2 regions of the Paenibacillus sp. SER-28 genome follow, and region 2 is predicted to be linked to the other one. Evidence: riboswitches for the same ligand, from Rfam matches in the RefSeq annotation. Region 2 holds a riboswitch; the other holds the start of a gene.
What was found. Region 2 has a riboswitch for FMN ahead of ribE (riboflavin synthase). Riboswitches for the same ligand answer to the same signal wherever they lie in the genome.
Positions count from the first base shown of each region.

Region 1: it holds a riboswitch for FMN, as region 2 does, so the genes downstream of both, ACUYLD_RS01390 (DMT family transporter) here and ribE (riboflavin synthase) in region 2, are expected to answer to the same signal.

Region 1 is NZ_JBRECM010000001.1:306,861-310,286, forward strand. It holds gene ACUYLD_RS01385 (methyl-accepting chemotaxis protein) at 1-285, opposite strand, end outside; gene ACUYLD_RS01390 (DMT family transporter) at 527-1,474, opposite strand; FMN riboswitch at 1,647-1,791, opposite strand; gene ACUYLD_RS01395 (hypothetical protein) at 1,913-2,608, opposite strand; gene ACUYLD_RS01400 (ABC transporter ATP-binding protein) at 2,601-3,426, opposite strand, start outside.
Region 2 is NZ_JBRECM010000002.1:393,169-396,594, forward strand. It holds gene ACUYLD_RS07170 (thiamine pyrophosphate-dependent enzyme) at 1-482, shown strand, start outside; gene ACUYLD_RS07175 (IDEAL domain-containing protein) at 702-1,169, shown strand; FMN riboswitch at 1,238-1,411, shown strand; gene ribE (riboflavin synthase) at 1,742-2,407, shown strand; gene ribB (3,4-dihydroxy-2-butanone-4-phosphate synthase) at 2,468-3,151, shown strand; gene ribH (6,7-dimethyl-8-ribityllumazine synthase) at 3,231-3,426, shown strand, end outside.

The DNA of each region.
Region 1 (3,426 bases), on a different contig from region 2:
ACCAATGGAATCAGAATTGATTTCAGTGGTAAGCACGTCCAGGTCTTTCATAATAGGTGCTACATACTGATTGACATTGCTCTGGATCAAATACAGATTCGTGTATACGGAACCGCCCATTTGCTGACTGAGTTGTGTTGTAGCCCCCTGATAGGAAAAATACCCGATAAGTACGCTCGGAATCAATAACACAGCCAAAAAAGATATTATTAATCTTGTCCTCATTAAATAAAACTGCTTGAGAAACCTGTTCCACCACGGAACTGTTTGTTTTGTTTTCGTCATAGCTCTTGCTCCTCTGTGTCTGATGATCACTACATTCTTTTATTCGACAGAAACCGACTAATTTTATAGATGTAATCTTTGAGAAACGAAGAATAATTACATGTTTTAGACACTTTTTCTGAAAGATGGGTCTAAAGAACTATATTTTATATGAATACGAATACATAAAAAAGCCAAATCGGAGATGCAAAAGCATCTTCACGATTTGGCTTGGGTGAGTCATGAAAGGGACGTTGAACTGTTAATTTTTTTGCTGACGTGAAATCATAAAGAGCGTAATCCAGATGAGCATAAAACCAGTCAGTTGCGCTACAGTGACAATTTGCTGAAATGCGATCCAGTTAATCACGACACCAACCATGGGAAAGCTCAGTTCTGCCATCGTAGCATAAGACGCTTTGGTCGTACTTAAGCCTTTGTAATACAGCAGCAAGCTGAGAAGGCCCGGAAGCAATGCCTGCAATAGCAGATTGATAATCACAGCTGCGCCCGCCCATGTACCGGCAGGCATATTCCATGGCGCATGCTCTACAGAGGTGAGGACAATCAGAAGAGGGAGCGCCACCATGAAGCGGAGGGAGGTTACTGTTTCATATTTCATTGAACGAAGCAAGTAACTTCCCATGACTGTCGAACCGCCCCACAGAACTGCTGCACCGAGTGCAAGCAGACTACCAACCTGAACAAAATCACGAACATGTCCGAAGGGGAGCGACCAACCGAAGGTCAGAAGATACGTCCCGAACAGAGCGACGACAATTAATAATCCAAAATGACGCGGCAACATTTCCTTCAAAATAATACGGGCTAGAACAATAGCGACCAAGGGTTGAAGCTTCTGGAGTAAGAGTACAGCATTCAAATCACCATTGCTGAGTGCCATAGTGAAAATCACGCTGGCCAGAGCCGAGCCGCCCCACGAGACAAATAAAATAGCGAAAACTTGACGAAGCCGTACCGCTTTGAGTTCCTCACGATGCTTCCACAGCATCGGTGTCAGAGCGAGGAAGAGCAGCACATGCTCCATAAGTACAATTTGTGTTGAAGTAAATGACTTTAGCAAAATAATACGAAAAAGCGGGTCTGCGCCCCACAAGGCTGCTCCAATTGCGACCAGCCAAAAACCGCTTTTCATGTGGGAGCTACGATCAAAACCTTTGGATGTTAGTACAGTAGAAGATTGACTCATACTCAATTAGCTCCTTGCGAATACAGGACCGGTGGCACAAAAACCCCCGTCCATGGCGAAAGGCCATGCAAGACGGGGGTTGATCAAATAAACTTGCCGCTTTATGCAAGTTAAATGAAGTTGCTGCAAAACTAATAACGCAGTATTCATCCACTTCGCGGCATGTTGATATTTCGATCTTCTTCCATCCGGACTTTACCGTCGGCTTTGGCATCTCACCAAATCAGTCCGTATCCTGTTGCCAGATACAGAGTCGCGGGCTTAGCTCCATGAGCCATACCGCCGGTTGGGAATCTCACCCTACCCCGAAGATCCTTATTCCGTTTTTAATTTCTCCTATAGGATATACCTGTTTTAGAATGAAGTCCAGTGAAAAATGTGTGTATATCTAACAATGATTTTCATCTGTTTTTTGAAAGCGCTCTACAAAATTACATATTACGAGGTAATATCCTTATACTCAATACGTCGAATCGCCGCATAAGCCACAAGCATTCCTAGTAGAGAGAAGCCAATTTGCACGGGGGCTATGGAGCTAAGTGTAGCGCCGTTATTATTGGAGAAAAGCAATGCTACAATCAGGATTGAGGTCACAATGGTGGTGGGTACAGAGTATCTTCGCATCCCCATATACAGCGGAACCAATCCCATAAAGCTGGCAGCAACGGCATTGATCAGCGTCCGTGCTGATTGTTGGCCCAGTATGGAAAGAGTAAGGTTATCCGGTACAATCAAGACAAACTGGTTGAGCAGATGAATAGCAGCCGTAATGATTATTTCCGAAATAATAATAGACAAGAACGTAAACAGCAGCACAACCAAGAGCTTGGCGATCATCAGCTTTTGACGGTGAATCGGATACATGAACAAGATTGTAATCGATTTGGATTTAAATTCTCCGACGATAAAGCGGCATAGCAAAACGGAGGAAAATACAATAAATGTTGCTCTCACAAAATTGTCTATTAGATCCAAGAGTTGGGTGTATTGTGTGAATTCGGGTATTCCTTCACTTTGACTGTCCAGTGCGATAATACAGAGCAGCCCAAGAATGCATGCATTGGCGATCAGTGCTGAACGGATATAACCCGCGAGATGAAATTTTTTCAGCTCCAACTGCATCAATTTAAGCATGGAGATCACCTCCGTTTAACAGGCGCAAAAAGTAGTCTTCCAGCGTGCTGCTTTTCTGATGAATGGAATCCACCTCTATATCATTTAAAATGAGCGTTTTCGTAATTTGTTTCTGTGGTACATTTGAATCGTAAATACGTATACTCTGTTCATTGAGTACCTTTATATTATTCAGATTCAGATGATGGGAGAGGACATAGGTCGCTTTTTTACAATCGTTGGTCGTAAATTCGATATATTCCGTATTGGTTTCCCGCACCTGCTCCATCGATACTTCCTCAATCAGTCGTCCGTGATTAATCACGCCTACCGTATCCGCAATCTGCTCTATTTCCGCTAAAATATGACTGGACACGAGCAGAGTCATCCCATATTCCTTGCATAGCATGTGGAATAATTGGCGGATTTCCTTGATACCCACGGGGTCCAGACCATTAATGGGTTCATCCAAAATGAGTAGCTCTGGCTTAGTCGCAATAGCGCGGGCAATCCCAAGACGTTGCTTCATTCCCAGCGAAAAATCCTTTACCGGCTTGTCATCCGCATTTCGCAAATTCACTAATTCCAGGGCATCCCGAACCGCCTGCTTATTATAGTAGCCCATGTATTCACAATGAAGTTCGAGATTTTGCTGTGCCGTCAGCCTGTCATAAAAAATCGGGTATTCAATAATCGAACCCATCCGTCCGAGCAGATGATACGATTTTGGCGTTAATTTCTCACCGAATAATTCAATTTCACCCGAAGTCGGCTTGAGTAAATTCGTAATCATTTTCATCATCGTTGTCTTGCCTGCCCCGTTAGGGCCGAGAAAGCCA
Region 2 (3,426 bases):
CCAGTACGTCGGGTGTAGGGAAAATGCAAAAAGGAAAGCAAGGACATCACAAGGATACCGTGCAAATCATGGCTGCTTGTAATATTCCGTATGCTTTTACAGCAGCTGAAAGTCATCCGCAGGATATGCTGCGCAAAGCAGCCAAGGCTCAATGGTATGCGAACAACGTGGGTACGGCCTATGGTAAGATCCTGTGCGCCTGCCCGCTGAATTGGAAATCCGAAGATAGACTGGGCACCAGCATTGTGGGCGCTGCAGTCGAGTCTTGTTTCTTTCCTTTGTACGAAATAGAGCAAGGCAGTACAACGATTACGTACAATCCGGAAGACAAGGGAAAACGGATTCCAGCTGCTGAATGGTTGAAATTAATGGGTAAAACGAAGCATCTTCTCAAGGAGGAGGCTACGCTGGCTACCTTTGAGCAGGAGATTGAGCGTCGCTGGACTATCCTGAAAAAGAAACATGAAATTTCAGAGCTATAATTACGTTTTTTGCATAATCATCGATTAACATTGTTAGCCGCTGTTACTGTAGTGGTTCAATCAAGATTCTTTGCGTTTATTGCGCAAAGAATCTTTTTTGTCGTTTATGGGTTGAAGCATAAAAAAACAGGTAATGATTTCCGATATAGGAGTGGAGGCCTATAAGAGGCACGTTAAAAAGTTTTCTTCTGAATTTTAAGATGCAATGAGGTGCAGGTAATGATTAAGCTGAATACAGTTGAAATAATCGAAATTATAAAGAAGCAGATCCCTAAGGTTATGAACATCAAGCCAGTGGAGCTAAAGTTTACGGATGATTTTGGACGGGCTACGCTGGCAGCGACAGAACACAAATTCACGCTGACGAACCAGCATTATTCTGCCAAGGTGATGGATTGCGTGTTAGAAACACAGGTACGCCCCATTTTAATGTGCGAAATTATTTATTTTCTGAAATGCGAGTTTATTGACGGACATGTTGATGTGCGACTGGATTATGAAGCATGTTCTGAGGAAGGACGGGGACCGGTTGCTTCAGCCGTAATTACCTTTGATCATGCAACAGAGTTGGGGGTCGAGGAACTGGCCGATCTGATTGACTTGGCGCTTCATATGAATGATAAAACCTGGTTTGAAGAACTCTCCAGCCAATATGTCAAAACCAAAGCAGGAGCTTCTATTAGATAACTTGCTTTTTTTAGAAGTCGGTGCTAATATACGTAACAAGTTTAATGTTAATTCAATTAAATAAGAGCAAGATCCTTCGGGGCGGGGCGAAATTCCCCACCGGCGGTGATGACATGTTTGTGGATCGTTTTTGTGAGAAACAGCATGGCTTAGTCCGTGACCCGGATGCTGAATGATCGGCAGAAGGTGGACCTGGTGCAAATCCGGGACCGACAGTATAGTCTGGATGGGAGAAGGATACGAAGCGCATGTGCATGACGTGACATGTGCCGATTTTTAGCATACCCAATTGTGCGTACGGCTTATTTCGTTGTAGGACAGCATCGGGCGATAGCTTGCTTAAGCTTTCTTTTTGATGATGTTCAGAGCGTATTTGGTTGTATCCTCAGTCATGCTTTCTATTGGCAAACCTATGATTTCATGTCGTCTTAAGATGCATATGAACTGCGCTTGTATACTACAAATGTGACTCTCATCACCCCCATGACGGATTGAATCCGAACTGGGGGTTTTTTGCGCTTATAGCTGATGAATTAGGGATAAACTGAAATGTAGTGGAAAGGAGTGAAGGCATGTTTACCGGATTGGTCGAGGAAGTGGGTCGCATTCAAACGATTTCCAAAAGCGGTGAAGCGATGGTGCTGGGGATTTCGGGTTCCGTGGTGTTGGGCGATTTGAAAATAGGAGACAGTGTCTCAGTGAATGGCGTTTGCCTGACGGCGATACAGATCGGTACGAAAGACTTTAAGGTTGATGTGATGCCGGAAACCTTTCGCAGCAGTAATCTGAAAGAGTTGAGATCAGGCAGCCGAGTCAACCTGGAGCGAGCGATGGCGGCGAGCGGAAGGTTCGGAGGACATATCGTGCAAGGACATGTGGACGGGACGGGAACGATTCGCGGGGTAACATCAGATCAGAATGCAGTTGTGTTCGAAATTGAGCCTAAAAATCAAACATTATTTAAATATATTCTTCTCAAAGGGTCAATCACAATTGATGGTATCAGCCTCACAGTCGCACAGCGTACGAGAGATACCTTTGCCGTATCCATTATTCCCCATACCTTATCCGAAACGGCCTTACAAGCCAAACGTGAGGGAGATACCGTCAATATCGAATGCGATATTTTGGGCAAATATGTAGAACAGCTTTTAAATTACAGAGGTGCAGCGGAGGCGGAGAGGGTAGAAGAAGCTCCTCTCAGTTTGGACTATTTGGCGAAACACGGCTTTGCCTGATATTGAAGGGTAAGCCTGTTTAGGAGCATTCGTGGCACAAGACATAAGGAGGAAAGTGTTATGGATAGAGGTAGCCAAACAAGTGCAATGGCAAACGTCATAGAGCATGGCGAGTTGGAACATGACGAAGAGATTCGTTTGGATTCCATCGAAGCAGCGTTGGAGGACTTGAAAAACGGTAAAGTTGTTATTGTAGTGGATGATGAACAGCGCGAAAATGAAGGCGATTTTATCGCTTTGGCTGAAAAAGCGTCGCCTGAGGTCATTAATTTTATGATTACAGAAGGTCGCGGGTTGGTCTGTGTACCAATCACACGACAAAGAGCCGAGGCCTTGGAATTGCATCCTATGGTAGAGCAAAATACAGATTTCCACGGTACTGCCTTTACGGTATCGGTAGATCATATGAAGACAACAACGGGTATTTCAGCGGCCGAGCGCTCCTTGACTGTACGCGCCTTGGCAGACGAAGCAGTCACAGGCAGTGATTTCCGCAAGCCTGGTCACATGTTTCCGCTGATTGCTCGCGATGGTGGTGTCTTGCAGCGTGCTGGTCACACTGAAGCGGCTGTTGATCTGGCCCGACTCAGTGGCTTCAAGCCTGCTGGGGTCATTTGCGAAATTATAAAGGAAGATGGCTCAATGGCCCGCCTGCCTGATCTGGCAGTGGTCGCCAAGCGACATCAATTGAAGCTGATCAGTATTCAGCATTTGGTGGACTACCGTCGTCGTTTGTCATTGTAAAAATACATCTTGGTTCCAAGTAAATCTGAAGTATTGTCCGAAGTCCCTAAATAATTAAACTAAGAGAGGTTGATTAAACATGGCACGTTTTCTAGAAGGTAATCTCATATCGAACGGTTTAAAATATGGTATTGTGGTAGGCAGATTTAATGAGTTTATTACGACCAAGCTGTTAAGCGGCGCAATTGACGCACTTCAACGACATGGTGCACAGGAAGATGAAATTGATGTAGCCTGGGTACCGGGTGCATTTGAAATTTCACTGATTGCACAAA